One region of the Priestia sp. FSL P4-0332 genome, then DNA from elsewhere that is predicted to be linked to it. Evidence: riboswitches for the same ligand, from Rfam matches in the RefSeq annotation. Region 1 holds a riboswitch; each other region holds the start of a gene.
The links. A riboswitch is a leader RNA that binds a small molecule or an ion and turns the genes downstream of it on or off. The one in region 1 is predicted to bind ZMP and ZTP.
Positions count from the first base shown of each region.

Region 2: linked by a shared signal. The riboswitch ahead of MKY06_RS04155 (APC family permease) and the one ahead of MKY06_RS09535 (phosphoribosylaminoimidazolecarboxamide formyltransferase) in region 1 are both predicted to bind ZMP and ZTP.
Region 3: linked by a shared signal. The riboswitch ahead of MKY06_RS12400 (phosphoglycerate dehydrogenase) and the one ahead of MKY06_RS09535 (phosphoribosylaminoimidazolecarboxamide formyltransferase) in region 1 are both predicted to bind ZMP and ZTP.

Region 1 is NZ_JBBOUA010000001.1:1,883,333-1,894,116, reverse strand. It holds gene MKY06_RS09565 (SMI1/KNR4 family protein) at 1-107, opposite strand, end outside; gene MKY06_RS09560 (YolD-like family protein) at 229-561, opposite strand; gene MKY06_RS09555 (Y-family DNA polymerase) at 576-1,841, opposite strand; gene MKY06_RS09550 (hypothetical protein) at 1,995-2,237, shown strand; gene brnQ (branched-chain amino acid transport system II carrier protein) at 3,008-4,360, shown strand; gene MKY06_RS09540 (YitT family protein) at 5,891-6,475, shown strand; ZMP/ZTP riboswitch at 6,531-6,609, shown strand; gene MKY06_RS09535 (phosphoribosylaminoimidazolecarboxamide formyltransferase) at 6,658-7,824, shown strand; gene MKY06_RS09530 (cysteine hydrolase family protein) at 7,954-8,532, opposite strand; gene MKY06_RS09525 (cysteine hydrolase family protein) at 8,782-9,318, shown strand; gene MKY06_RS09520 (class I SAM-dependent methyltransferase) at 9,668-10,276, opposite strand; gene MKY06_RS09515 (GNAT family N-acetyltransferase) at 10,287-10,784, opposite strand, start outside.
Region 2 is NZ_JBBOUA010000001.1:788,642-799,425, reverse strand. It holds gene ppc (phosphoenolpyruvate carboxylase) at 1-2,293, opposite strand, end outside; gene MKY06_RS04165 (acyl-CoA thioesterase) at 2,758-3,267, opposite strand; gene MKY06_RS04160 (DUF5105 domain-containing protein) at 3,419-4,465, opposite strand; gene MKY06_RS04155 (APC family permease) at 4,648-6,243, opposite strand; ZMP/ZTP riboswitch at 6,300-6,378, opposite strand; gene MKY06_RS04150 (cupin domain-containing protein) at 6,864-7,364, shown strand; gene MKY06_RS04145 (DUF3311 domain-containing protein) at 7,743-7,946, shown strand; gene MKY06_RS04140 (sodium:solute symporter family protein) at 7,946-9,445, shown strand; gene MKY06_RS04135 (alanine/glycine:cation symporter family protein) at 9,476-10,784, opposite strand, start outside.
Region 3 is NZ_JBBOUA010000001.1:2,453,256-2,464,039, reverse strand. It holds gene MKY06_RS12435 (GH25 family lysozyme) at 171-1,472, opposite strand; gene MKY06_RS12430 (HD domain-containing protein) at 1,701-2,249, shown strand; tRNA gene MKY06_RS12425 (tRNA-Ala) at 2,356-2,427, shown strand; gene MKY06_RS12420 (hypothetical protein) at 2,545-2,694, opposite strand; gene MKY06_RS12415 (hypothetical protein) at 2,870-2,998, opposite strand; gene MKY06_RS12410 (DUF6143 family protein) at 3,555-3,779, opposite strand; gene MKY06_RS12405 (hypothetical protein) at 3,799-4,260, opposite strand; gene MKY06_RS12400 (phosphoglycerate dehydrogenase) at 4,384-5,583, opposite strand; ZMP/ZTP riboswitch at 5,752-5,830, opposite strand; gene htpG (molecular chaperone HtpG) at 6,041-7,918, shown strand; gene MKY06_RS12390 (hypothetical protein) at 7,949-8,140, opposite strand; gene MKY06_RS12385 (tubby C-terminal domain-like protein) at 8,371-8,508, opposite strand; gene MKY06_RS12380 (DUF817 domain-containing protein) at 8,564-9,370, opposite strand; gene hpaB (4-hydroxyphenylacetate 3-monooxygenase, oxygenase component) at 9,519-10,784, opposite strand, start outside.

The DNA.
Region 1 (10,784 bases):
TCAACCGCTGCAATTTCTGATTCACCAGCTGCTTCGTTAAGTGTTCCTACTGCTTTTGGTCGATTTGTCTTCAACCACTGTTCAAACTCATTCCAAACCTGCTTCATATTAGGAGCCTCCTTATATAACGTCATTAAATGAATCTATGAAAAATGATTAGATACTTTTTAAACTTATACTAATTATGTATGGAAATCTTATGTAAATAAACTGTTTTATTATTTTCTACTACATGAAACGAACATCAATTAGCTCGCTTAACCTCATTTTGTTCGTTTGCTTACATCCTTCATCTATAAATACAAATAAACCTCTAAGGGAATCTACAAATTGAATAACTCCTGTTTCCGTTATACATTGCCCGTGGTTGTAATACGTAAGGTATACTTTTTTATGTGTATGAAGAGCTTCAATCAAGGTAAAATTAATTTGTTCCATTTGATCTTCTGTTAAAAAAGGTTGAGGTATTTCTGATTGCTTTTTTATAACTTCTTGTAATCCTCTGTATTGCTCTGGCATAGTGGCGAATGGTCGCCATTTTTTCATTCCTCTGTTTTGCATATCATCTTCCTCCTTTATGCTTTATGACCTCCTAAAAGGCCGTTTCGATAACGAGCTGTTGAATGCTCGAGATGGCTTGAAGCTCGCAAAACACTATTCTTCCCATAACGCATCCGTATTTTATCAATCGTTTTAGCAAGTGCATAGGCTCTTTCGCGCTGGTCAATATCTTCAAATAAACTCATTTGCTCCTCTTCTTGAATAAGGGTGTTCGATAATGAAATCCCAATAGAACGAATTGGCATTCCGCTATCAAACGTATGTAAAATCGTTAAACAATAAGGGAAAATATCTTGACTTAAATTCGAAGCTCTTCCCATTTTCTTTTGCCTTGAGAAGCCCCCACCTGTTTGTTTGCTATATCCAATGGATAAATGGATAGTTTGTGCCACGACTTGATGCATACGTAAACGAAAGCACACATCGTCTAACAGCTCTAATAGCAGCAATTCCACTTCTTTTCGATTTGTATAGTCTTGAAACAGAATTTGACTCTTCCCGAATGATCGAGAGCTCGGAATATACACGTTAGAAATGCGACTAAAATCAATTCCGTTTGCATGTTGGTGGAGTTCTTCTCCCAAGATGCCAAACTCTTTTTGTAACATCTCTTTTGAAGAAAGAGCAAGTTCTTTGATGGAGTGAACGCCCAAACGATTTAAGCGCCTTTCCGTAGCGGATGAGATTCCCCAGAAATCCTTCATTGGGTGAATCGACCATAATTTAAAAGGAATATCTTCGTATCGCCAATAAGCTACCCCTGTTGGGCTATTCTTGGCCTCATGATCTAAGCTCACCTTAGCCAGTAAGAGATTCGGACCTATGCCTGCAGTAGCTGTCAGCCGTGTTTTACGATAAATCTCGTTGATGATTTTATGGGCTAATTCTTCTGGTGTGCGAGCGAATAAATGCAAAGAAGCTGTGGCATCAATAAACAACTCATCAATGCTATACGCATGAAAATCCTCAGGAGCCACATACTGTAATACCAAACTAGAAACATAGTTCGAAGCCTTTACATATCTTTCCATGGATGGGTTTACGACGTGGATATCTTTCCTTCTAGGAATGTCGAAAAGACGGCTGCCTGTTTTGATTCCTTCTTTCTTTAATAAGGGTGTGGCAGCTAACACAACTGATCCCGACCGCTTTGTATCTCCTACAACTGCCAACTTTGTTTTTAATGGATCTAGCCTATGTATCACGCATGAAACAGAAGCAAAGAATGCTTTCATATCAATACAAATAATGACTCTGTTTGGTAGATATTCATAATCCATTGAAATAACTCCTCGAATAAAGAACGTTTGTTCTCTATTATATACGAACAAACGTTCTTTATCCAATAAAAACTCTAAATTTTTCCCGATTATTGTTACTCTAATAAGAGAAAAGAACATCGCATATAAATCGGAAGAATGGAGGGGTGACCTATGAATAGAAAAATGCCTAATTATATTATCTTTTTATCATGGTTTTTGTTTTTAGTTCTTTTATGGATTATCTTCTCATTTTTTAAAGGTGAAAATGGACAGTGGTGGTCTATGTATCGTTTAAATATAAAGAAATATGGTCCTTGGGCTTTAGAGGTTTCTTACATAAAAATTAGTATTGCTGCTGTTATCTGCTTAGTAACAGCTTATATGGGGAGTTTTGGCTTCAAAAGAAAAAGATAAGGTTAAATAAAGTGCTTTTAAGGTAATATATATCATTCAATTTAATCGTAATAAGCAATAAAGATAAAAAGACCTTAATTAATTTGTTAATAAGGTCTTTTCAGTATATATAAAATTTATGACATATTTTAAAAAAGAAAAAATGGTCATTATTACTTATCCTCTGACTGCTTGAGTGGAGTACCATAAGATAATGATTCAAAGGAAACAGAAACATTTTTGATTCTAGACAGTAATTTTACATTAGAAAAGTACTTTGTTTAGAGATAAGCTGTTGATTGTCAAATCACTAGCTCAGGAGATAAAAGTAAGCGTTCTTTATAAGACTTAGAACACTCCATTTCTTGAAGTAATAAATCAACTACTTTTTCCTTTTAGATGTTTAGCTCATATTAAAAAGTTTTATAAGTTTCGTAGTACTATATTTACAAACTTTCTTGACTTAATTGCATATCATTCAATCAAATTAATTAAAAGGATAATATACGCGATTTGAATATGATTTATAATTTTTTAAAAATAATACCGTTATTAACCTACTTAACGTACGCATTTTGAATAAAAATCTGGGTTTTTAATATTATTTTTATTTTAATAATGGATAATGAACGGAAAATTGATAATTTTTTAAATTTTATCAAAAAAGTTTATTTTTTATATTGAAATATGTAATTTGACTGTTTATAATACAAAAAAGATAAGTTATTTGTAATTTAAGTTGTCTGAAAATTTAATTTTTTATGAAGAATATTATTAATGGGGGTTTCACCTTGTCAAACAAAGTACCGTTTTCTTTTATAGTAATCATTGGTTTAATGTTATTTGCATTATTTTTTGGAGCTGGAAATTTAATATTCCCTGCTATGCTTGGCCAGTCAGCGGGAGCAAATATCTGGTCAGCAAATGCGGGTTTTTTAGTTACTGGAGTAGGCTTGCCTTTACTTGGTGTACTAGCTTTTGGATTCTCCGGAAAGGAAGATTTACAATCATTAGCAAGTCGCGTACATCCTATCTTTGGTTTAGTATTTACAACTGTTCTTTATCTAGCTATTGGACCTTTATTTGCTATCCCACGAACAGGTAACGTCTCTTTTGAAATCGGACTTAAACCTTTCATTTCTGAAAGCTCTAGTTCTATAGCTTTACTCGTATTTACTATTATATTTTTCAGTATTACATGCTTTTTTTCTCTCAATCCTGCGAAAATTGTCGATATTGTTGGAAAATTCTTAACGCCAATTAAATTAACATTCATTGGAATTTTAGTTCTAGTTGCTTTTATTCATCCTATTGGAAAATTTCAAGCACCCACAGAAAAATATGTAACAAACTCTTTTTTTAATGGGTTCCAAGAAGGATATCTCACAATGGATACTCTTGCATCTTTCGTTTTCGGAATCATTATTATCAATGCAATTAAAGAGAAAGGCGCTAAAACAAAGAAGCAAATTATAACTGTTTGCCTAAAAGCTACGGGAATTGCTGCTATTATTCTTGCAACTATCTATTCTGCCCTTTCATACATGGGCGCTTCAAGTGTAGAAAAGCTTGGGCATTTAGATAATGGTGGTACGGTGTTAGCGAAAGTTTCTGATTATTATTTTGGAGAATATGGAGGATTACTATTAGGCTTAATGATCACAGTAGCTTGTCTGACAACTAGCGTAGGGCTTATTACTTCATGCTCTTCTTATTTCCATAAATTATTACCTTCTATTTCTTATAAGAAAATTGCGATTAGCTTATCCGTGTTTAGCGCAATCATCGCAAATGTTGGATTAAATCATTTAATTTCTTTTTCAGTACCTGTTTTAACAGTTCTCTATCCATTAGCAATTGTTCTAATCTTTTTGACTTTCCTTCATTCTTTATTTAAAGGATGTGCTGAGGTATACCAAGGTAGCCTATTCTTAACATTTGTTGTAAGCCTGGTAGATGGATTAAATGATTTTGGCTTACACATCCCTGGTATTGACCAATTATTTACTTACTATCTTCCTCTTTACCATATTGGATTAGGTTGGATATTCCCTGCAATTATTGGAGGTCTTGCAGGTTATGGAGTTAACTTGTTTAAAAATAAAGAGCAATTTACTTCTAAATCAACAAGGTTAAATAAATAAATTTACTTTAATTCTCTGGATAAATTAAAGCATTTAGATGAACACTTTGAAGCCTACTTTTATTACGATTTGGTACTTAGTATAAAATGAAGCTTCAATCAACTTCTAAATAAGGAATATAACTATGGAGAAAACGTCACAAAATTATAGTTGTATGGATTCGTTAGTATTTAGATAAGATTAAAGAAAATTTAATCGAAGAAGATGAATCACTTAAAAATTCTCTTAAATAATAAAGCAACGCGTAAAAAGAGTCTTTTACTATACGAAGTAAAAGACTCTTTTTACGCGTTGCTTTTATTATATATGTTTTTGATAAAATATTATTAGATTTCTGCTTTTAGACATAAACAAGCTTCTATATCCCCCTTTTTTGTAAAGATCAATCAAATCTCTTAAGGAGCTTAGCTTTTTGAAATTAATTATAAATTAATCTAAGAATGATTCAGTCATTTATTTAAAAGCTCTTATTACATATTTAGGCAAGTTCTCTTACCATTTTTATACTTATTTTAAACTTATATCTATATCATTCTAAAAAAATGTTCGTAAAAGTGTAGAGTTTTCAAAAGACGTTCGTAATTCGTTTTTTAATTTAAACGAACGATGGAAATGATAGATTTTCTATATAATAGAAAAGTCCGTAAAGGTATACTTTTACGGACAAGATATTTAAATCTATTATAAAATGTTAAAGTAATTATTATCGTTAATAAAAAAGAAAGCTACCCCATCGTTGCAGGACGGATAGCTTTTAGGGAATTTATATGTTTCTATTCATAGAAAAGTCTGAATAATTGTACAACAAATTTATAAATAAGGCAATATAGGACAACCTTGAGCATATTTATAAAAGGTGCACTTCTTATACATTAGTTTCTCATCCACCTACTGAGAAAACGTTGATCAATCAACAATGTATAAAAAGCTGCATACTCCGGAAAAAGGGCTCTTGGCAGAACCGTCCTGCATCAAGGGTCCTTTTTTATGATGTTTTCCGGAAAGAGTGATGAGGGTAACTAAGAATGTATATTTTATACACCTTAAAAATAGAAAAAAACCTATCTCTTCCCAATCAAAAGAGGTAGGTTTTTTCTGCTCTATTGCAGTAAGGATTTTGGCTGATGCCTCACAGCGCCTTGTGTAGTTTGTTCTGGTTACGATGTTTTAATTCATATAAAAAGCAAATAACCCTTGAATCAATACACCCAAGGGTTATCTACTAGTTCAATTTATAAGCACGTCGAGGTCTCTATAAATCATATGCCTGTTTTTAAAGTGCTATGACTTTTTGTCCTTTTTTTAAAAAACTACCTAAAAATAGAAAAAACCACTAGGACTAACAGTAGTTTGCTCAAATGATAAAAAAATATTCAACTTAGGCAAGTTACCTAATAGAGAATGAAAACATATAGTGTAGTCAGAATACTTTCGGCTCTAAATCCGTATTTTTTAAAACTTCCCTGATCTATAAAATTAAAAAGCATTCATGACAGCTAGCTAAAGCTTATACATATAGTAAGAGATAAATTGACTAAAAAGGTGATTATTATATTTCGAAAAATACCGGTTGTTCTTGTCGGAAGCTTATTATTAAGTATAGGAATTAATGGATTTTTAGTTCCTCATTATTTGTTAGATGGGGGAACAATTGGAATTGCTCTCATCCTTCACTATTATTTTGAATTTCCTACAGGTGTAACGATGATTATTTTGGGTTTTCCATTATGTTGGTTTGCTTGGGTTTATGAAAGAACTTATTTTTATAATAGTTTTTATGGGTTAGTTATTTCTTCTTTATTGATTGATTGGCTAGAACCTATTAAAGACCAGTTTCAACTTCCTGTTTTTCCTAGTGTAATCCTTGGAGGAGTGTGTATTGGGACAGGGATTGGTCTTATGCTTCGATATGAGACAAGCACTGGAGGAACAGATTTACTAGCACAACTTATATCAAAAGCTTTTTCTTTAAACATAGGGATGGTTATTTTAATTATAGATGGTTTTATCATAACAGCAGGGCTTCCTTTGTTAGGACCTAAAACGTTTCTTTTTTCATGTTCGACAATTTTTATAGGTGGAATGACGACTTCGTTAATTACTAAAAAAGAATAATTTGGATAAAAGTATTGTTAAAATTAATTTTATTATGTAAAATTTTCTTATAAAACAGACTATGTGTTACTGGCGTAAACATGGAGAACCATGAGGAAGCACATAGGTAACGGCCGTACGCCTGGGCAGAGTATTTGAACATGAGTTCAAATACTCTTTTTATTTTGAAGGGAGATTTTTAAATGAAAGAAATTTGTTTACGATATGGGATGAATCCAAATCAAAGTAAAGCTAAAGTTCAGAATGCTGAGAACACGCCTATTAAAATCTTAAATGGAGATGCGAGTTATATTAACTTTCTAGATGCATTAAATGCTTTTCAACTGGTCCGAGAGCTTCGACAGGCGACTGGTCAACCTGCAGCTGCATCTTTTAAACACGTAAGTCCAGCAGGTGCAGCTGTGTACTCTCCACTAAATAAGACACTTAGTGAATCCTATTTTATTGAAGGCGTAGATTTGTCTCCTTTAGCTATTGCTTATGCAAGAGCGCGTGGGACAGATAGGATGTCTTCATTTGGAGATTGTGCTGCTTTTAGTGATGAAGTGGATATAACTGTAGCTAGTCTCCTCAAAACAGAGGTTTCTGATATGATTGTTGCACCACGCTACACTCAAGAAGCATTAGAGAATTTGAAACAGAAAAAGAAAGGAAAATATCTAATTTTAGAGATTGACCCAAACTATGTGCCTGATCCAATTGAAAAAAGAACGGTATTTGGCATTACTCTAGAGCAACAAAGAAATGATGTACAGATTGGGAAAGAAGTTTTTAATCATATTGTTACGACTCAATGTGATATTCCTGATAATGCAAAGAGAGACCTTCTTGTTGCTCTTATTACATTGAAATATACACAATCAAACTCTATTTGTTTCGCTTTAGATGGCCAAACGATTGGAATTGGTGCTGGACAACAGTCTCGTATTCATTGTACAAGGTTGGCAGCTGAAAAAGCTGACAACTGGTGGCTAAGACAACATCCAAGGGCTCTTAACATGAAGTTCAGAGAAGGCATTTCTCGTGTAGAAGCGAATAATGCAATTGATGGATGGCTGAATGATGATATTACTGAGGTAGAAAATGAACAATGGAAACAGTGTTTTGAAGAAGTCCCTACTAGGCTAAGTAAGAGTGAAAAACGAGAATGGCTAAAAAGGTTAAAAGGCGTTTCCTATGCATCCGACGCTTTTTTACCTTTCCGTGATAATATCGATCGTGCGGCTCAAAGTGGCGTTAAATATGTGGTTCAAACAGGAAATCCTTTACGAGATGAACAAGTTACACAGGCAGCAAATGAATACGGAATGATCATGGCACATTCAGGTATACGTGTATTCCATCATTGAGATATGAATTAAATATATTAGCCCAATAGAGCCAAGACCTTATAAGGGAACTGGCTCTTTTATGACCTTTCCAATAATTTGTGTTTCGTTAACTAACTCCGTATATTGTATATAGTTAAAACAAAAGTATTAAGCCTTTATTTCTTCGCCTAAGTTTTGGATTAATTCTTTTGTGGTTAAAACTGTAGCAAACTCATTGTCTAAAGTAGCTAATGACACATTATGTATTTGTTCAGCTGAATAATACGTATTGTCTGCCCCTTTTATTGCAAATGCAGCTGTTGCATCTGATACTAAGTACGTTTCAAATCCTAAATTACCACTCATTCGAGTAGTAGTTGAGACACAATGTGGAGTTGTTAAACCTACTATTACAACCTTTTCTATTTGGTTTTCTTTTAAATGTTTTTCAAGTCCAGTTCCTATGAATGCACTATTTACTTTCTTTTTAAAAATCGGTTCATTTTCAGCTGGGACTGCAATATCTTTAAAATCTGAACTTGGTTTACTAGGATGAAAAATCGAATGGTCGTTATCAGATATGTGCTTAATATGTATAATTGGGTATTTCTTTTCTCTCCATGTCTTTAACAGAACTTGAATATTGTCTTCAGCATTGAGATTATTTCTTATCCCCCACTTTTCATCTTCAAAAGCCCTTTGAACATCGATAATAATTAAAGCCGTATTGCTGAAATCTTTTCTCATATGTAATTCTCCTCCACTCTTTTCTACATATTTTAACATTTATGTTAGATTGGTGAATTAAAAATAAGAATTTTATTTAAGTATATAAACTTCCTAGAACCAGTATTATATTGGCTATTGGTGCATACTATATACACTTCGAAGAAGGATAGATTTCGTAAGTTCAAGCTATATAATATAAGATTTTAATTTGATATAATATTATTTTGAATTTTTTACCACAAAAATCAATAGGGGGGATACAATGAAATGAGTAAAAAAACAGCTTTGTTGCTTATAGATGTTCAAAACATCATGTTTTCTTATGAAGGTGGATCTTTATGGAATGAACAGCAAGTACTTAAAAATATTATTTATCTAAGGGAAAACGCGCACAAATCTAATATACCAATTATCTATATACAGCATACAGACTCCAGTTCCGATAGTATGCTTAGCGAAGGAAAAGTCACATGGGAAATTCATCGGGATGTTCGCCCCCTACCAACAGACACAGTTATTCAAAAGTCTTCTTGGGACGCATTTTATCAAACAACTTTACATAAAAAACTTCAGGAACTTGAAATCGGAAAATTAGTCATTGCAGGTATGCAAACTGAATTTTGTTTGGATACTACTTGTAGAAGAGCATATAGCTTAGGGTACAAAGAGAATATCTTAGTAAAAGATGCCCATAGCACATTTGATACGGCTGTGCTTTCAGCTTCTAAAATAGTAGAACATCATAATAATATGCTAGGTGGCAGATTCGTTACACTAAAACAAGTAAATGAAATTATATTTTAAGCTAAAAAATAACTTATCACATGAACAAAAGCAGCCATTTAAAGGCTGTTTTTTGTTCTTAGAACGGTGATTATGTTAACTAACTTTTATAAGATATATAGCTTTTAAAAAAATGCTTAACAACAAGAAACCCCCCTACACATTTGAGGAGGGTTCTTGTTGCTAATATTAAGGGTGTAATTGCTTGTTGCTTACATATCATTTAATATTTTTGTAGATATTTATTATAACCCAGTAAACCATTTTGAAAAAGAAGAAAATGAAAACGATTACTTTTTATTTAAATTAAAATGTACCTTTTCTATTTCAAGCCTGTAGGCAACACTGTAGTAAGTAAAAATGGGAGCATTTATTCTTTTATCGCTGATATACAACAGAACGGTTTTTGGACACTTATTTTCACTTGTCTAAAGCCCTCTTCTCCTAATAAACTTTGAATATATTTAGGCGAATAATGAAGAAATTCCTTAGTATGCCTCATTCTATCCAGTTCCTCACTTAAAGTAAATGTGATGAATACCTCACCTTCAGGCTTTAATACTCTTTGAATTTCCTGTAGTCCTTTTACTAAATCGGACCAAAAGTATACTGTATGAATAGTATATACTTTGGTGAAATATTCTGCAGCAAAAGGAATATGTTCAACGTTTCCTTCAGTAATCTCTGCCTTATGACTTGCTATAAAGCCTCTATTTACTTGTTTAGCCTTGTTCACCATAGATAAAGAGATATCGATTCCACATATCTTTTCAATATCTTCATACTCGTTTAGAAGTCTATTCAACGTTGTACCAGTTCCCATTCCAATTTCAAGAATACGATCGCCAGACGACGGCTTTATAAGCTCAACTGTCCACCCATTAGCTTTTTTATTGCCCTTTTCCATATAAGAACCTATCCATTTTGCCAAAATACCTCTAGGGTTACTTAACTGTTTACCTAGCCATTGGTTAAACATATTTCCCCCCCTAACTTTGAGCAAGGGAATAAGTTATATAAGACTCTAACTTTTCTTTTACTACATTCCACTCTCTATCAAGTATGCTATAGACAACTGCGTCGCGAACTAGGCCGTTATATAAAAGGCGTTCGTTTCTCAATATTCCTTCTTTAACTGCGCCTAGTCGTTCAATAGCTTTTTGAGCTGTATTATTCCGTAAATCGGTTTTGATTTGTACTCGTTTCACTCCTAATGTTTCAAAAGCGTATTGTAATAATAAAAACTTACTTTCTGTATTAATACTTGTACGTTGAGCATCAGGTGAAAAGAAAGTATACCCCATTTCTAGAGTTTTTGAAGATAAAGATATGTCATATAGTCTAGTACTACCAACAATCTTATTATTCCAAATATCTTCCACGATAAAAGGAACTATCTCCCCTGTTTTTTTCTTTTGTAGACACTCATCTATTATATTTTTCATATCTAATAAGCTATCCATTTTAACAGGCATATAAGTCCAAAT
Region 2 (10,784 bases), 1.1 Mb from region 1:
GTCTGCTTTGCGTCCATGCGAATACCCACGGAATTGCTCGCAAGTCTTCAAAGCGATCACTTCCTTTTCGACTCATTGGACGTGACCCAATATTTAAAGCCCCCAGCTCAGGAAGAGGTGTAGCTTGTTTAAAGTACGTTAAAAAGTCTGGATCTTTGAAAACAAGCTCTTGATACTTACGTAAAGAAGCAGTTGAAATCTCGTCCATTGTTTCTTCCCATTCATGTGTACGAATATCACATTGTTCAGCTTCTTGAGAAACATTTGCTGCCGCTGTAAGAAGAGCTGAAACCGCTTGTTCAAGGCTTCGGTAAGCAATGTCATATAAAGAGTATCTAGAAGAAAGAACTTCTCCTTGCTCTGTAATTTTGACGCCGTCTCCTAGCGTCTCAACAGGCTGAGATAAAATGCTTCGGTTTAACGGCCCACCTCCTCGGCCTAGTGAGCCGCCTCGGCCATGGAAAAACTTCAGACGAACTTGATACTTCCTCGCCATATCGTGAATTTCCTGCTGCGCTTTATAGAGCTTCCAATTAGCAGTAAGCGTTCCTCCGTCTTTACTTCCATCTGAGTAGCCAAGCATAATTTCCTGCAAATCCTGCTGTTTCCTTAAGTGCTCTCGATAAAAATCTAATTGAAATAGCTGTTCCATGATTTTAGGACCTGCTGTGAGATCATCAATCGTTTCAAGCAGCGGAGCTATATTTAACTTACTTTCAATGCGGCCATCTGCATGAAGGCGATAAATACCCGCTTCTTTGGCGAGTACCATGACTTCTAATAAATCACTTGCAGACTGCGTCATACTGATTAAGTAGACTTCAATAGATCTTTCTCCAAATTCTTTATGTGCTCGATGTATCATATTAAATACTTCAATTACTTGCTGCGTTTCTTTAGAGTAATTCTCTACAAATGATATCACAGGTCTTGGGTCTTGAAGAACTTTCCCTAGCAGCTCAACTTTTTTCTCTTCCGTTAACGCTGAATAATCTTCAGCTAAAGAAACAGCATGGAAAATTTCTTTGATTGCCGCTTCATGTTCCCCGCTGTGATTACGGATATCAAGCGTTGCTAAATGAAAACCAAACAGCTCAACTTGGCGAATTAATTTACATAAGCTTTTTAACTGATAATCCTGAGGCTGGTGCTTTTGCAAGCTATCTTTGATTAGAAATAAATCATGTAGAAGTTCTTCCGACCTTTGATAGCCTGCTTCCGATTCTCCAACTAAATTTAATTTATGAAGCATAATCGTAAGCTTGCAGCGATATACTTCGTGTTTGATTCTCCATCGCTTTTTCTCAGGCAGCAGCGATATTTCTTGATTAATAGAATCAAGAAGATTATCTGAAACTGCGACTCTTTTTGTAGACTGACTTAACCTTTGTCTCAATTGAGTAAGCGACTCTTTATATTTACGAATAGCTAACTTCCTTTGTTTGACAAGCGTTTGCCACGTTACTTTAGGAGTTACGTTTGGATTTCCATCTCGGTCTCCGCCAATCCATGAACCAAATCGAAGAATATTAGGCACCTTCCAATTTTCTTCAGGGTAATTCTCCTGCAATGAATTTTCTAACTCCTGATGAAGTTGAGGAAGCACTTCAAATAACGTTTCATCAAAATAATATAATCCATTGGATACTTCATCCATCACAGTCGGCTTGCGATCTCGCAGTTCATTTGTTTGCCATAAAATTAATACTTCGCTAAACAGTCTTTCTTCAATTTCCGTACGTTCACGTTTTGTTAACGTTGGATTATCCAAGTTTTTCAGAAGCTCAGCCATTCGTTTATGAATATCAAGGACACTTCGTCTAGTGGCTTCTGTTGGATGAGCAGTGATGATGAGCTCTAGAGATAGAGTTTGAAGCAAGTTAGCAATTACGTCTGGCGCCACGCCATTATTTTTAAGCGAAACAACGGCACTTTCCAATGAGCCCGGCTGCATAATAGAATCTTCTTGCTGCTGATATTCGCGTCTACGACGAATTCGATGATTTTGCTCTGCAATATTAACTAAATGAAAATAAACTGCAAACGCCCGAATAACCTGCTCGCGCATCGGCTGTTCAAGAGTAACGATTTCATTTTTTATTTCTTTATAGATAACTTCATCTTTGTTTTCTCTAAGTGATTTTGCTACTTCGCGTATTTTTTCTACTTTGCTGAGCAGTTCTTCTCCACCTTGGTGAACCAGAACTTTCCCTAACAATTGACCGAGAAACTTTACATCACGGCGCAGGGCAGTGCTGCTGTTTTGTCTTTCTGCTGCTTCTACTGTTACCATTAGACACGACACCTTTCTTCATAAATATTGTACTTTTTAAACTTTTTAGAAAATTATATTAAATTCATATTACCATGAACGAAAATAAATTTCATATAATTTTATTTCCTCCTCTCGTTCAGGAGAGGAGATTCATCAAATATAAAAGAGAGGTTAAGACATAACTAAATGAATCCAATCTAAAGACGAACAAATGGGATACATAAGCCGAACCACTTGTGACGCCGCAGTTGATTTCTGTGCAAGACTTTGCTTTCCGCAGGTGGTCGCTGAGCCTCCTCGTCGCTTCCGCTTTTCCCCCCGGGAGTCTTCGTCTTGCCCTCCAATCAACTGCTAGAAGAAACGAAACAGATGAAACCTACGTTCACCATAACAAAAAAAAACGAACCGCTAATCAAACATTTTGATTAATAGTTCGTTTTTCATTTGAGCTAAAATACTTTTGTCTCGGCCTCTCTTTTATGCTACCAAGGTTGTCCTAAATCCAATACCGAGGCTAGTTCATTGCTTTTTTTACGCACTTGTTTACGCGTGGCAGCGCGATCTGCCCCCGTTTGAAATAGGTATTTTTCTTCTTCTGTTTCTGGAATAAGCTCCGGTACTGCGCGGGGCTTTCCATCATCATCCATTGCCACAAAAGTTAAAAATGATGTAGCTGCAATTTGACGCTCCCCGGTTTTTAAATTTTCTTTAATCACTTTCACAAACACTTCCATGGATGAACGACCTGTCCATGATACGTATGACTCCAAACATACAGAATCCTGAGGCGTAATAGGGTGCAGAAAATGAATAGAGTCTGCTGAAGCTGTCACACACTCTGTACGACTGTGACGATAAGCTGAAATGGACGCAATCATATCAATATCACTCATTAACTTTCCGCCAAATAACGTATTGTGATTATTAATATCATTAGGAAAAATGCGGCTCGTTCGAACGGCCTTTGTATCTTTACAATAATTTGCTTTCATTAGTAAGAACCTCCATTGATGCCTATCATAATAAGAATAAAAGAATGAATGAACCTATACTAGCATATTTTGATAAATTTAGCTTTACAAAAAACTCGTTGATTTATTTACAGAAAACAAAAAAGAGAAGAAAAATTCTTCTCTTTTTTGTCTATCGAATATAGCTTGATCCAAACGTTTTACCTAAAGAATCACTGTATAGGTCACTTGACTTTACAGTCCATTTCCCATCTTCTTTCACCATAAAAATTCGTAGGGGACGACTTCCTTCTTTCGTTTCTAATTCATTTACAATATCTTTGAATTTAGAAGCCGCAAACTCTTCAGAGTGTTGTGTATCGTAATCTTTCGTTTCATCTGTGTATGCTCGCTTAAGCTGCGATACGTATGAATATAAGTCTGATAAATCAAGAGTAGTGTACTCCACTTCTACTACGGCTTTATTATTTGCATTCGCAATCACATTTGTTTTCACACTTGCTTTTTCTTTTAAAACATCTTTATACATGTTAAAAAAATCTTTTTTTGCTTTGTCGGTTAAACTGTTAGAAAACGCACCTTTTAATTCCTCATTAAACGCTTTTTTCTGTTCTTCTATGACAGCTGTTTTATCTGCTGTTACATAATTATCATAGTCTACGTTTTCTTTGTTTAAGTAAAGGACTTCTGTGTAAGCTTGCAGAGCTTTTTCTGGCTCTTGCAGCTTATTATAGCTTTTCGCGTACTTTTTCGTATCCAGTGTTAATGTCACTTCGTCAATTTCTTCATCATAATCAGATGATTTTGGCTGAAGCCCAATTTTGTACTTTTTATCTTTTTTGACTTCAAAGACAAACGTTAAATTTTTTTGCTTTCCAGCGCCAATCTTGTCAGATGCACTGCTTTCTAGTCCAAGCTCACGACTGTTCACTCCCGTTTTTGGAGACAGCTGTTCATCTCCTTCGTATAAATACACACCGTCATAATCCGATAAAGATATACTGTTTTTGGATACATTTTTCACTTTTAAATCAACTTTCAACAGCCCTTTTTCTTCACTTGTAGCTCCTTCATCACTATCTACTAAAATATAAGATGCGCTGTCAATGGATGCTTCAATCGCCTTATTTTTAGCCGAAGTGGATCCTCCCGTTTCCTTAGAACTGTTGCAAGCCGCTAATACTAGCATAAGTACAAAAGCCAAAGCCAAAACATTCATTTTTTTCACAGCTGCCTAATCCCCTTTATTTTGTTTTTTTAGAACTTTATCCCAAATAAAGGTTCCCTCTGTATAAATACTTAAACCTTAAAATCTATATTTTTTACAATATTTTGATAAAAAATAAGTCTAAATTCTCTACTCACCTAAATAAAAAAACACGAGCACGGGCTCGTGTTTTTTTATTTAGATTTAAAATTTTCTTGATTGATTTGTTCAGCTTCTTTCATATATCGGTTAGATTTGCCGCTTTTAATTCCCCAGTAATAAAAAGCTAATGATACGCAAGCAATCACTAGCATATCCCATCCGAAAGGCAAAATATTTTTTCCTCCGAATTTTTCGCTTCCTATGTAGGAAATAAAAATCATGCACGCTAAATAGATAAGCATCCAAGCCCCGGTTAAAAATTCTTTTTTAAAGCCCACCCATTTATTTTTCGCTTGGTAATAAAAATAAACAGGCAGGCCAATTGCCATAATAAAGATCACTTCACCTGTAAGTGGCCACCTTGCCCAGTAAAGCGTCAAGGAAGCAAAAACGAAGCCGCATGGCGCAATAACTGATGCCCCTTTTAAATAAAATGGACGGTAAAAGTGTGAAGCCGTTTTTCTTAATGTTATAAGCGCTACAGGACCCATAATATAAGAGATAAGCGTCGCTACTGAGATCACTTCTGCTAAGACACCCCATCCTCTAAATAAAAAGAGAAACAAGAAGCACGCTGCTAAATTTAGCCACATAGCTGGGCGCGGGACATTGTAAAGTGGATGAAGAGTACCAAATATCTTTGGCAAGTATCCATTTTGCTGCATCCCGTATAACATTCTAGAAGTAGTTGCCGTATATGTAGCACCTGTGCCGGAAGGAGAAACAAATGCGTCTGCGTATAACACAATTGTTAGCCAGTTAATTCCAAGCGCAATCGCTAAATCAGCAAAAGGAGAGTTAAAATTCAAATGATTCCATCCATCAGCAATTGATGACGGACTTACTGCTCCGATAAAGACAATTTGCAATATAATGTATACAATTCCTGCAATAAAGATTGAACCAATTACAGCTATCGGAATCGATTTATTAGGTGATTTCGCTTCTCCTGCCATATTTACAGGACTTTGAAACCCATTAAATGCAAACACAATACCTGATGTTGCCACTGCCGTTAAAACACTGGCCCATCCGTAAGGTGCTACCCCATGCTCACTTGAAAAGTTTCCACTATGAAAACCAGCAAAAAATAAAGCCCCTGCCGTTAAACCAGGAATAATTAATTTAACAATCGTAATAAATGAGTTTGCTTTAGCAAAGAGATTTACCGTCCAATAGTTCACAAAAAAGTAAACGAATAATAACAAAGACGCAACTGCCAAGCCCTTGGACGTTAAAATGCCATTGTCTACTAATTCATGAGTCCAGCGAGCCCATTTCCACGGCCAAGTACTCATATATTGCACAGATGCAATAGCCTCCACTGTTATCGTTGAAGCGATTGAAATCCAGTTAGCCCAAGCAGCCAAAAAACCAATAAATGATCCGTGTGAATACTGAGGATATTTGACCATCCCCCCTGCTTGTGGAAACATCGCGCCCAGTTCAGCATATGATAGAGCAATGGTCAAAATAACCACCATTCCAATAACCCATGAAAAAATAGCCGCGGGTCCCGCAATTTGAGCTGCTTTCCATGCTCCAAACAGCCATCCTGAACCGATAATCGAACCTATGCCTGTCATGGTTAAAGCAAATGTTCCCATCTTCCTTTGCATATTGCTCATCCAAATCTACTCCTCTTCCCTAGGAAAATAAAAAAAACACTTGCGAAATTTTCTCAAGTGTTTGCCCAGGCGCGCGGCTTATACGCTATATGCTCCCCCATGGTCATCCATGTTGCGCCAGTCACATATAGGAATATATTTTTTATCAGTATATAACATTCATTACTATTACTCAATACACAAAAATGTTTACATTACTTTTCTAAAAATAATAAATTATTCGTAAAATTCCGAATTAATCTTCTGAAAATCTCTTTTTAATTATAAAAAGAACTAAAATCCTAACTTTTTCTATTATTTGATTCTTTTACTCCACGAACAGATCACCTTCTAAAAATTATATTAATATACATTATTCATTTACAAAATAAGAATTAACAGCTATATATCCATAGAATTCTTGCACTAGACCCTTTACTTATATACAATATGAAGAAAAGATACTAAAGGGAACTGCCCACCACATAGCTACGCTTGAAGTGGGAGACTTCTTTTAGGAAAACGTTAAAACCTACATATCATGCACTTCGCAACAAATGAAGTACTTCGAGCAAACTTCTCTGTTTACGCCAGCAAAAAACAGGGAAAATTACGAAAAAAAGATTGTTAGAGGGATGCTTATGAATTATGCAAATGTAAAAGTTCTTTATTTTGATGACGACGGAACCATTCCAAATCACCCTCGTCTTCCAGTTTTGTTGTATGAACACGTATTTATTAGTAAGAAAGAGAAAGTGGAGAGCATTTTTAATTCTCACGACTGGAAAAATAGCTGGGTAGGCGGCATATATGATTTTCACCATTACCACAGCAATTCTCATGAAGCACTAGGTGTAATTAGGGGATCTGCACGTTTAAAACTAGGTGGACATATGGGGGAAAATATCGTGGTGCATGCTGGTGATGTGCTCGTACTTCCTGCAGGTACAGGGCATATGCGTCTGCAGTCAACTGCTGATTTTAAAGTGGTTGGAGCTTATCCAGAGGGCATGGAGTACAATTTACGAACAGGAAAACAAACTGATCGCCCTCACGTATTTGATGAAATTGCACAAGTACCTATTCCTACAACAGATCCTGTTTATGGCGACAAAGGACCATTGACAGAGTGGTGGAACTAGACAAGCACTTATTGTCTAGTTTTTTTATTTGCTTTGTTTTATTCTTTCCATGAATCTCTATTTGAACATACAAATTCTTTTCTTATGATGCAATAGCAATATACTTTATCTCAGCGAAATAACAAAAACTTCCCGGTCAAAACTAAATTTCTTCTTTTCCGTTCTCTTTTTTGCTTCAAGAGCAACTTCGCTTAGATTATCCCCCTTTTTTTCTTGCATAATCATTTCAAATATACTCCCACCATAAGCTCTTTTTTGTTTTTCTGAAAAAATTTCCATAGATTATAACTAAATTTTCAAAAAACTTATTGCTTTACCATGTCAGACTTGCTATCATAGTGAACATTGTTAGATAAATTTTTAGTAGGAGGAGTAAAATTGAACAGAAAATTCATAATTTTTATTTTATTCATCATTCCATTTATTGCTCAATTCGCTTTTTTACCTTTTGTAAATAACATTCATCCAATTATTTTTGGATTACCTCTTTTGCATTTATGGTTATTTTTATGGGTCTTCTTAACGCCTGTGTGTACATTTATTATTTATCGTTTACAAAAATCTTGGGGGGACATTGAATAATGCAAGGAAATTTAACCGCACTTTTAATCACATCAGCAATTGTTCTTGTCGTTATCGCAATTGGCTTTATAGCGGGACGTGACAAATCATCTAGAAGCTCAGTTGAAGAGTGGGCTGTAGGTGGAAGACGTTTTGGAAGCCTGCTCGTCTGGCTTTTAGTAGGAGCAGATTTATATACTGCTTATACATTCCTAGGTCTTACGAGTACAGCTTATCAGGGAGGAAGCATCGCATTTTTTGCCATTCCTTACTCTGTTTTAGCCTTTTTAATTTCATACTTTTTTCTTCCAAAGCTTTGGACTGTTGCTAAAAAGCACAAACTTACTACGCTTGCTGATTATGCCAGAGAACGTTTTAACAGTAAATTTCTCTCCTCTTTAATTGCCATAGTAGGTGTATTGATGCTCATTCCATATATTGATCTTCAGCTTAGCGGTATTCAAGATACTCTTCGCGTTGCAGGAACTGGCTACATTAACGTAAAAGCTGTCGTTATTCTTTCATTCTTTCTTGTGGCTCTTTATACCTTTTTCAGCGGAATTAAAGGTCCCACATATACGGCAATTATTAAAGATATTTTAGTATGGGCGATTATGTTATTTATGGTTGTTTCTCTGCCAATTATGCATTTTGGAAGCTGGGGCAACATGATCGACAATGTTGCAAAGGATGCACCTCAGCTATTAACGATCCCAACACAAGGACCTAAAGGCATTCCATGGTTTATTACAGCATCACTCGTATCTGCTTTAGCTTTATTCATGTGGGCCCACGCTGCTACAGGTGTTTTCACTGCTAAAAGTGCAGATTCGCTTCGTAAAAATGCTATTTTCTTACCGCTTTACAATATCGTTTTAATTCTAGTCATCTTCTTAGGATTTATTGCTTATCAAGTATTACCTCAAGATACGACGGATCCTAGATTAGCATTATTAACCTTAATTCAATATTCATATGGCGGCATTGGCCAAGGGTTAGCTTATGCAACGATTGCTCTTGCTTCATTAATTCCATGCTCTATCATGGCTATCGGAGCGTCTAACTTATTTGCAAATAATATATTTAGAGATTTAATTAATCCAAATGTACAGGGTAAAACATTAACAATGGTTACTCGTTCTATGGTTTTCGTTGTTATTGGACTGGCACTTTTATTTGGTTTATTATTCCCTCAAGCACTTGTTTCCCTACAGTTACTAGGGGTATCCGGTATGGTACAAATCTTCCCGGCTATCGTTATCAGCCTGTTTTGGAGAAATCAATCGAAAGAAAGTACGATTGCTGGATTAGTAGTAGGGCTGGTTGTAACGTTTACCGTTCATGCCACAGGAAATTCATTTGGTCTTTATGAAGGGTTTTGGGGATTGTTATCTAACTTACTCGTAGTTGTTATTTTAAATCCAATTTTTGCGGTAAAAACGAAAGCAGCAACTAACGGTGTGAAAGAAACATTATTTTCTAAAGACACTGTCCAATCTGAATTAAAGAAAAACGCATAAAAAAAGTTCAGCCAATTGGCTGAACTTTTTTTAGATAATATTCTCTTTTTCAGAAGAGGATGGAGTAGATTCTCTTTCCCAACATTCAATATTTTGATTGTTTTCTAGCGCATCTCTATAAAAGACTGGGTTTTTCCCTTCCTTTTTCTGCTGAGTATAGTCATGCAAGGCAGAAAATGCCACTTTCGATAATAGAAAAATAGCAATCAAGTTCACGACTACCATCATCCCCATAAATAAGTCTGCCAAATTCCATACAAGCTGAAGCTGAGCGACCGATCCAAAAATAACCATCGCTAAAACACCTACACGATAAGACCAAAGCCACACCTTATTTGAATTTAAAAATTCAATATTCGTTTCTCCATAATAATAATTCCCAATTAACGTACTAAAAGCAAATAGAAATACCATAATAGCTAAAAACCCTGATGCCCAAGAGCCGATATGGGTACTAAGAGAAGCCTGCGTTAATTCAATGCCGCTTAGTCCCTGCTTATAGGCGGGGGATAAGAGAACGATAAATGCTGTGCTTGTACAAATCACGAGTGTATCCGTCAAGACACCAAATGCTTGGATAAGACCTTGTTTAACTGGATGACTCGTCACTGCAGTTGCCGCGGCGTTGGGAGCACTTCCCATTCCTGCTTCATTGGAAAACAGTCCGCGCTTTACTCCGTTGATTAACGTTGCACCAATTGATCCCCCAAGCGCCTGTTCAAACCCAAATGCATTTTTCACAATTAGAGATAGAACCTCAGGCATTTGATCAATATTTTTAAAGATAATGAACAGAGCCATTCCAATGTATAAAACGGCTAATACGACCACGATGTATTCCGATATCTTGGCGATGCGTTTGATTCCGCCAAAAATAATTATCGCAAATATAACTGTCATAATAATCCCAATCAACAAGCGGCTCGTTCCAAAAGAGTTCTCAAATGCTAGCGTAATCGTATTAGACTGCACAGCGTTAAACACCAGGCCAAATGATAGTGTAATGAGTACAGCAAATAGCCCGCCCATCCACCTTTTATTTAACCCTTTTTCCATATAATAAGCGGGCCCTCCTCGAAACCCGTTTGATCCTTTTACTTTATAAATTTGAGCGAGTGTACTTTCTACAAAACTTGATACTGAACCGATAATGGCAATAATCCACATCCAAAATACAGCACCCGGGCCACCAAGTGCAATAGCAATCGCTATCCCTGTAATATTTCCCGTTCCTACTCGAGCTGCCATGCTTATGCAAAAAGCTTGAAACGGGGAGACTCCTCCACCTTTAGCCGCTCGTCCTTCTTTCAAAACAAGTACCATTTCTTTCAACATGCGA
Region 3 (10,784 bases), 570 kb from region 1:
CCCTCCATGAGCTGTTGACTAAAAATATGACTGCTACAGGTGAACTATACATAGAATCTTTTTGGTTACCACTTCTTTTATTATTTAGAACATATTTTAATTACTTAATTGATGTCTGCTATCTTTTTTATTAAATCCCAAGACAAAATCCCACTCCGAAGAGCGGGGTTTTATTGTTTATAATACCAGCCTTTTTTATCTAAAAACTGCTTAACTTTTACAAAATCTAGTCCAGCTGCTGTGATTTTAGCTGATGGATTACCTATTGTATGTACATGTAATTCACTGTCAATTCCTTCATTTTTTAAGAAAGCACGAAATTCCGCTTCCATGTCTTTACTTAATCCACCTGTTTTAATTGTAACTGAGATAGGTTCTACATCTTTTATTTGCACAAATCCACCTGGCACAGCCCATGCTGCATACGTATAGCCATATACGCTAAATATCGTATCTTTTTTTATAGTTCTGAAATTCTCTGTTACATTCGCATACTTATAGACCTCAATATCCTTCTTCGCCTTTACTTGGAAAGAATATTTATCTCCCAGTGAAGTAACCTTCGGTAATGATTCTTCTATAGGATTACTTATACCTTTAAGCAATTCCATCATTTTAGCCAATGTTCTTTCATCAGCTTTTCCAGTTGACGTTAATCCATACTTTTCTTGAAAAGCTTTAACAGCTGCAGTAGTTTCATTTCCATATTGACCATCGGTTCCGTGTTGAGAAAGGTCAAATCCTAATTTAGTTAAATTTTGCTGCAGTTCTTTTACAGCTAGTCCGCTATCACCTTGCTGTAATTGTGCTGATGGCTTATTATTTTCCACCACCGTAACACCTGTATTAATACTATTAAAGAAATCGAGATCCATTTCGTTAATATCAACATTTCCGTTAATTCCTTTTACCTTTCCTTGATCTGTATATTGGAACATAGCCCATCTATTCCAAATCGCTGTATTCCCCGGATTAGCAAACCCCTTAGAACGGTTACTTCCACTGTACCGGGCTACCCATAGCGGATATTTTGCTACAGCGCTTGTAAAGTTGGATTTAATAAAACTATATCCCGTGTAAAGAATAGGTGTGATGCTTGTTTTCTTTTCAATATACTCCATCCACCTAACTGCAAAGGCTGTGACCTGCGCTTTTGTTTTCCCTTTGTTTTCTTCCAAATCTAAGCAATGAGGCAAATCAACCTTCATGCTGCCCAACTTATTTAAAAAGAAATTAACTTCTGCAATAGGATCATTATCAGCATGAGCAAAGTGATAAAAGCCTACACGTAGACCTGCATTTTTTGCTCCTATATAATTATCATATGATTTTTTATCTAAGAAGGTTGTGCCTTCTGTTAATTTAATATACGCGCCTTTTACACCATCCGACGCCACTTTTGCCCAATCAAATGTTCCGTTGTGATGAGAAACATCAATGACCTTAATATTTTGATTATTACGGTTTTGCATTGCTATCACTCCTTCATACAAACTATGAATAAAAAAGGAAATGGCAACTGATACAGGCCTATTAAATAGCTATTAGGCTTTATAAAAAACCGTACAATAACAAGGGCTTTTAATAGCCTTACCTTATTATGAGAAATGAATTTGCGCAATTTTATAAAGTGAGGAGAGCTATATTCGTTTATACTAATAATATGAAGATATACTGTATAAAAAAAGCGGAGGAATATGATGTCTTTAATAAAAGAAGCACGTAGATATGCAGAACACGCTCATAGCGGCCAAATGCGCAAGCTGTCCGATACACCTTATATTGTTCACCCTATTAACGTAGGTAATATTTTAGAAAAAGCGGGTTTTAGTGAAGAAGTAATTGCAGCAGCTTATCTGCATGATGCTGTAGAAGATACAAGTGTAACACTCGAAGAAATTGTACAAAGATTTGGTTTAGAGGTAGCGGGGATTGTTGAAGCTCATACAGAAAACAAATCAAAAAGCTGGGAAGAACGTAAACAGCATACAATTCAAATTGTGAAAACTGGTTCTCTTGAAGTGAAATCTTTAATTGTAGCAGATAAATTAGACAATTTACGGTCTTTAAAAGAAAGCTACGATCAGCAAGGAGATACGATTTGGAATAGCTTTAAAAGAGGATTCGAAAAGCAGAAATGGTACTACGAATCCATCAGCAAATACGCTGCAAAAGGATTGGAACCAAGCCAAATTCCAAGCTTTTTTTATACGTACAAACAAGAAGTAAATGATTTTTTTAGAAGTTAATATTCATATGAAGAAATTAGAAAACACTGAAAATAACTATTGCGAACGCGCGGCATACGTATTAAAATATAGTAGAGTCAACACGCAATAAAGGCTCTACATAATCGGGACTGTAGTTCAGTGGGAGAATACTTGTCTGGCAGACAAGGGGTCGTGGGTTCGAATCCCATCAGTTCCATAAAACCAGTCGTATCAAGAGTTTAAAATACTTTAAAACTCTGCAGGATGGAATGGTTGCAATACTATTTCATCTGACCTCTTCATGATTTCCATGAAGAGGTTTTTTATTTTCTTTTTACGATTGATCCTCATGATTTTTATGATTATTCTTTTCACTGCTCCTGCTGACAATTTCTCTAAGTTCGCCCTCGTCGCCTTTTGCATTGATGATTTCAAAAAGCTGATTCAGCCCTTCACTTGTTTCATCGTTTGGTTCTTTGCCCATTCTATCCCCTCCTTTTGCTTCTAGGATGCCCATTTTTTTCACATTGTTTCATGTAAAAAGCAATTCATCAATATTAATCGGCCGTAAAAGTATACCTTTACGGCCCTTGTGCAATTACTGGTTATACAGATATACTCAATCCATTCTTTAACTTTTGCAGCATTTTGTAGGGTTTCTAATACTCATCTATAATGAAATGATCATCACAAACTTCGTTAAAATCGCTCTCGTCGTGGAGATCTACTTCTTTATCTTTAGATATCTCGGTTTCTTGTGTAAATAGTTTAAAAAGCTTGTTTAGCATTATTCCACCTCATATCTTTCATTAATACATTCAGTATGATTAATTTATATGAAGCCAGTATGAATTGAAACTTAAGATAATGTGAATTTAGACATTAACGTGAGATGTTAAGGATGCTTACCCTTACCTGGACAAAAAGGTTACTTCATTCTACAAAGAGGTGATGAGTATATCAGCTGTATTTGGCATTCGTTCTATAACAGTCGTCTTTTTGCTTCCTCCCTGCTGCTATATAAAAAATACGGCATTCGTTTTTTATACAGTGTTAATCGATTTACTATTGTACTAGGTGGCTTAGTTTTATGTATTATCGCTTTAATCCTTGAGTCCTCAACATCCTTAAATACCATTCAAATCGCTTGTTTAGTCGGAATCATACTTTTGCTTGCTTTGTTTTTCTTTGGTTATATCCCACAATCGAACGAAAAAACGCAAGCTATAAAAAAGAACTTTGTATGCTGCTGCAAAGTTCTTTTCATAAACGCTTACTGTTTGTTAAGAACTGTACTAAATATGAAATAGCTCATACACTTCTCATACAATCGCTAAGACCTATTCAGTTAACAGTCCTTCTTACGTTTTTTTCAAAACATCTATATGCAATTTCAGCTTTAATTTCTTTATTTCCCGGAGAAACTAGAAAAATAACGTAGGAACCGTTGTTTGAAAAGATAAATTTACCGTCTTCATCACTTACTAATGTCCTCGTCGGCTGCTGGTATATAAACGGATTGTTTTGTAATTTTATATTCCAATGCTTTTTTAATATTTCTACTATCACTTCTTAAAGTAGTAATCACCTATTCTTTTGTGGTCATAAAATGAAGAATTCTTACCTTTTTTTCACAATATTCAACAATTTTATAACAGGTTGTGAGGATATCATGTCTAGACAGTTCTATTTCATCAAATACAAACTTTGAAAGCTGCTTCTGCAGAACCTCCAACTTTTTGCTGTCTTCTTCATCGATCCATAGTCCTTCCGTAATACACACATCTGCTAGTTTGTTAATAGATTGAGCCGTCCAGTTTAAGCCGGCTGAAGAAACGGTTTTTGTAAGTAAATCATTTTTTATAGCTAGAATAACTTGACACACATGGGTATAGGCATCAACTTTCTTTTGGATAAATGCTTTGCGAAGCTCTTGTTTGTATTGCTCTTTCGACATCACTATAGCTACGACAGACGTAATGAATGTTCCTGCCAGCGCGATGAGCGACCCTATCAAAATTCCTATCAGTTCTCCTGACAAAACGTTCACCTCTTTAAAGGTATTTCTATATGCTATGAGAATAAAGGAAATGATATGAGGTAAACACCATGTAAAAACAGCCCTAACTTAGAAAAGTTAGGGCTGAAACACTAAAATATGATGGGAACCAAATTAGATAATACGACTTGTAATAATTCCTTCAATTTGACCAATTTTTTCTTCTAGCTCAGGCACAATCTCGTCACTTACTTGATTGTCAATATCGATCATTGTATACGCATATTCACCGCGGCTTCTGTTCACCATATCTGCGATGTTTAAATTGTAGTTTGAGAATACTTGCGTAAGTTGTCCTACCATATTCGGCACGTTGTGATGGAAAGCAGCTACGCGTTTTTTCCCAGTGTAAGGAAGAGATGCATTCGGGAAGTTCACTGAGTTTTTAACGTTTCCTGTTTCCAAGAAATTTTTCACTTGACGTGCTGCCATTACCGCGCAGTTTTCTTCTGATTCTTGAGTTGATGCCCCTAAATGAGGAATTGGCACAACATTTTTCATGTTCAAGACATTTTGATTTGGGAAATCTGTAATGTATCGGCCAACTTTTCCACTTTCAAGAGCAGCTTTCATATCTTCTTCGTTTACAAGCTCACCGCGTGAGAAGTTCAAGATATGAACATCTGGTTTCATGATGCTAAACGTTTCTTTATTGAAAACACCTTTTGTATCGTCCGTTAATGGAACGTGAACCGTAATATAGTCAGATGCTGCAAATAGTTCTTCTAGAGACATTGCACGCTGTACGTTGCGAGACAAATTCCAAGCTGTATTAACAGAAATGAATGGATCAAAACCAATTACGTCCATATCTAAATCAAGCGCATCGTTTGCTACAAGAGCACCAATTGCACCTAAACCAATAACGCCTAACGTTTTACCTTTGATTTCTTTTCCAACAAACTGTTTTTTGCCTGCTTCAACTAACTTAGGAATTTGATCACCTTGGCCGTCTAATCCTTTTGTCCATTCAACTCCAGCAAATAAGTTACGAGAAGAAGCCATAATTGTAGTTAAAACCATTTCTTTTACTGCGTTTGCATTAGCTCCTGGCGTATTAAATACAACGATACCTTGCTCCGTGCAAGCGTCCACTGGTATATTATTAACCCCTGCTCCAGCTCGTGCAATAGCTTTTAAATTTTGGTCAAATGCCATGCTGTGCATGTTAAAGCTACGCACGACAATCGCATCTGGGTTTTCGCTGTCATTGTCAATTTGATAACCTTCTTGATTAAAAACATTTAGACCTTTTTGTGCAATGTTGTTTAATGTTTTGATTGTTTGTACTTTTTCCAATGTTAATGTGCTCATTTTGTACTCTCCTCTGATTATCATCGTAGTTTTACATGTTTTTACCTTTGAATAAAGGAACTTCGTTTTTAATTTTTTTAAAAGTCTGGTTTTTTAGCCTACATGTCTGGTAACTTCTATATCCTCTCCCCCTAAACAGAAAGAGGTAAGAGATATGTATTAATCCCTTACCTCTGCCCAGGCGAACGGCTACGTCACTATATGCTTCCTCACGGTTATCCGCGTTTCGCCAGTCACACATAGTCTTTGAAATTAAGTATATTCTAGCAAACTCTTTCAGAACGTTCAACCTTTTTTTAAAAGTTTGCTTTTTTCAGTCTAATTTTTAATCTCTTTAGTGAATCTCCTAATATATTGACAAATGTCCTAATACATGTTAAATAAGAAGAGTGATTAGCACTCTATCCACTGAAGTGCTAATTGTTTTACAAGCCCTATTTGGAAAGGAGAACTTCTTATGTCAAAAAAAGAATTCAAAGCCGAATCAAAGCGATTATTAGAGATGATGATTAATTCCATCTATTCTCAAAAAGAAGTATTTTTGAGAGAACTTCTATCAAATTCAAGCGATGCAATCGATAAAATTTATTACAAAGCTTTAACAGACGACTCCTTGCGTTTTAACAAAGAAAGCTATTACATAAAAGTAACACCAGATAAAACTAACCGTATCTTAACCATTACGGATACTGGGATTGGCATGACGCAAGAAGAGCTTGAAAGCAGCTTGGGCACAATTGCGCGAAGCGGTTCCCTTGCGTTTAAAAACGAAAATGAAACAAAGGACGGGCACACGATTATCGGCCAATTCGGCGTTGGGTTTTACGCAGCGTTTATGGTGGCAGATGTCGTAACGGTGATTAGTAAAGCGTTAGGCAGCGGTGAAGCCTATAAATGGGAATCTACTGGTGCCGATGGTTATACAATCGAACCTTGCGAAAAAGAAACGGTTGGGACTCAAATCATTTTAAAAATTAAAGAAAATACAGAAGATGAAACATATGATGAGTATCTAGAAGAGTATCGTTTAAAAGAGATCATTAAAAAGTATTCAGACTTTATCCGCTACCCGATTAAAATGGACATAACGGAAAAACTTCCTAAAGAAGGTTCTGATAACGAGCTAGAAGATTATACAGAAGAGCAAGTTATCAACAGTATGGTACCGATCTGGAAGAAAAACAAAAATGAATTGACTTCAGAAGACTATGAGCAGTTTTATTCAGAAAAGCGCTACGGATTTGATAAACCGCTCACTCACCTTCATATTAATGTGGATGGAACGATTCGCTACAATGCCATTTTATTTATTCCAGAAAATAGTCCGTTTGACTACTACTCAAAAGAATTTGAAAAAGGGCTTGAACTGTATTCAAACGGCGTCTTAATTATGAATAAATGTGCAGACCTTCTTCCAGATTACTTTAGCTTTGTAAAAGGTATGGTAGATTCTGAAGATTTATCTCTTAATATTTCACGTGAAATTTTGCAGCAAGACCGCCAGCTTCAGCTGATTGCCAAAAACATCGGCAAGAAAATCAAAAATGAATTAAAAAGCTTGCTTAAAAACGAACGTGAAAAGTTCGAGAAGTTTTATAAATCATTTGGCCGCCAGCTGAAGTACGGCGTTTACAGTGACTTTGGCAGCAACAAAGACGTATTAAAAGACCTGCTTTTATTCTATTCTTCTACAGAGAAAAAGCTCGTAACACTAGATGAGTATGTATCGCGCATGCCTGAGGATCAAAAGTATATCTATTATGCATCAGGCGAATCGTACGACCGAATTGAAAAACTTCCTCAAGCAGAATTGGTTGCAGATAAAGGGTACGAAATTCTGTATTTTACAGAAGATATCGATGAATTTGCCATTAAAATGTTAATGACGTACGAAGAAAAAGAATTTAAATCTGTTTCAAGCAGTAACTTAGGGATTGAAGCAGAAGAAGAACAGATCAATGAGTCTGAGGAAAGAGAAAATAAAGAGCTATTTGACTATATGAAAAAAGCTTTGGCGGGAAAAGTAGGAGATGTGCGCGCGTCTAAACGTTTAAAAACACATCCCGTTTGCTTATCAGCTGATGGTGAAGTAACGATTGAAATGGAGAAAATTTTAAGTGCTATGCCTGATAATCAGCATGTAAAAGCAGAGAAAGTGTTAGAAATTAACGTAAATCATGATGTATTCGCTTCTTTAAAAGATGCATTTGAAAGTGATAAAGGGAAATTAGACCTTTATACAAATTTATTATATAACCAAGCTCTTCTAATTGAAGGCTTATCTATTAGTGATCCCGTTGAATTCACAAATGATATTTGTAAAATCATGATATAAAAATCAGGCGCAGAATCATTCTGCGCCTGATTATATGTATGGCATAATAAAAGTAGTTATATAGTAAGAAGCGATAAAAATGGGTAGGGGCAGTTCTTCTGTTACTCTTATTGAGTGTTTGCCTTCTTTAAAATGAAAAAGGTCTGTTTTAAACTCTGCGACTTTTTCTCTTTTTTGATTAAAAATACACGCTTCCTCTACGGCTTCATGACTGCTTAACATGTAGACGTTATTTCCCCATCTAATTTCTTGTTGTCCTTCGTTTTTAATTATTCCTTTACCTAATAGATCCCCCACTGTTTTTCCATTTTATTTTATCACCCACCGGTGTTTTTTCACGTGATCAATAAGCACCGTTCTTCCTTCCCATTGAACTTGTAAATGTACCTTTAAGCCGCAGGAAAAGATAGGAAACCAAGAAATAGAATCTAAAACTGGAAGTCCATCACGAGTTAAAAATCAATACTTTTAGTCCACATATTTTTATGCATTCTCTTAAGTTGTCCGACGTTTTCTCCATTTTCATTTGTAACTGCTACGGTCTTCCCCGCTGATTTAAAATAGGGAAGATAAAAAATATATTCTTGCATATAAGCCTCCAAAGATTCTGCACTTCATATTAACAGCGTGTACATAGTTATGTTTCTATCTTTCATATATTTCGTTTTTTTCTTTTGATTTCTTCCTTTGTTTAAATTGGCTTTGATTTTCTTTTAAATGCTTTAGTAAAGCAACAATCAAGAAACTAACAATCACAAGAAGAAGCCAAGAGCTAATTTTACTTATATGAACCATTGTCCACTGCTGCTGTTGATCTGGATACTGCCATGCCCCGAAAAATGTTGCGATATTTTCAGCGATCCAAATGAAAAAGCCAATCAGTACAAAAGACAGTGCTACAGGCATGCGATATGTACGTTTGTTAACCGTAAAATATACAAAAGTTCGATAAAAAATAAGTAAAGTAAAAAGTTTTAAAAACCAGCGGAAGTCGTAAATAAAATGATGCGTGAAAAAATTAAGATAAATAGCCATACTTAGTATACTGACGATCCACGTAGAAGGCCAATTCGTAAGCTTTAATTCAAGCCTTCTCCACACTTGGCACATGTAGCTAGCTACACTAGCATACATAAATCCGCTGTACAGCGGAACACCCCAGACTTTAGTGAAAGCTTTTTCTGGATAGCTCCATGATCCCATATGAACTTTGTAGAGTTCTAACGCTAGTCCAATTAAATGAAATACTGCGATGACTTTTACTTCATCAAGCGTTTCTCGTTTAAACATCACCATTAAAACTTGAGTTCCTAGACAGACTAATAAAATAAGGTCATATCTGGAAATAAACGGTACTTCAATTATTTTTGTCATGGCCAATGTAAGAAAAATGATAACAGGAAAAACACAAGATTTTGCTTGTTCTAAACCAAAATAGATTAATTGCTTCATTGTAACATCCTATCTTTATGGTATTCCTTAGTATTTTCACAGAAATGATTCCCTGAAAATTATTGCAGATTTTTCAAATTTATTCAATAAGCATCTCCGCTGTTTTTGTAACTAAACTATCATACCCAGCGGAGATTCGTTTTCTCCGTTAACTTTTCAAAAAATCGGTTACTCTCTGTACATAGCGCTCTTTATCATAAGATAAGTACAGATAACTGGTTAACTGTACAGGCTCCCCAAAGAAAAAACGTTCATACAGCGTTTCTCTTGTGCCAAACGGACTCATAGTTAAATCCCACGCTAGTCGAAAAAGCTTAATTCGATCTTCTGCCCCTCTTGTTTTAGCTTGCAAATAACGCGTAATATCTTCTTTAACCAATGAGCGGCACGTATTTTCTGTTGGTATTGCCATTAGTCCGCTTGCACCTAAAAGCTGGATAATCTCTGTAAAGGTAGGATATGTTTTTGAAAATATATTTGCGGCAATACGAAGTGTAGTTTCATTCGGACGCATGTATCCCCATGGATCAATCTCCGCTTCTTCTTCTGCTTTCATCACGAGGGCTTTCATCGTTTCTAACGCAATAATAAGCTCCGTTGCTTTTTCTCGCACATGCGGATAGTCCGTAATGTTAATGGTCTCAATCAGAGATTGTACAATCCCTAATACAAACTCTGTTTTGACAATTCTCCTTGAACTTACTTGATGCAGAGCAAAAGCTGAGAAGGAACTAGAAGAAAGAAATGTATTTGATACGTCTACATTTTCATAGAAAAACACGCGGTTCCACGGTACTAATACATGGTCAAAGACAACAATTGTATCCATTTCTTCAAATCTAGAACTTAATGGATAATCAAACGTCGAATCTTTTCCTGCAAATGATTCTCTACAAATAAATTTAATTCCTTTTGTATTACTTGGAATCGAAAAAGCAAATCCTTTTTCTTTTCCTTGAATGCCCCCTGAAGACAGTACGAGTAGCTCATCCGTCATTCCACCCTGTGTAGCAAGCAGTTTCGCGCCTTGGATAACGATTCCCTCATTGTTTTTATCAACTATTTTTGCTGCTATCGGTTCGTCGTTTTGCTCGTAATAAAATTGGATTCGATTGACTTGAGGATCGATGAATGTATGAGTGAGCGATAAGTCGTGCTCTCTCACATATTCATAATAAGAAATGATGTTTTCAGGAAAGCAATTTTCTGTTCCTCTCAGGAGTTCTGCAGAGGATGCAAAAGCCATCAATACGGTATTCATATAATCTGGACTTCTTCCCATCATACCATGGGTTAATTGCGCCCATTGCTGAGTCATCTCTCGTCTTTTTTTTAACTCTTCTTTTGTTTTAGGCTGTAAATAAGATGTACCAACGAATTTCTTAGAAGCCGGAGATTGGTATGTCATGATATC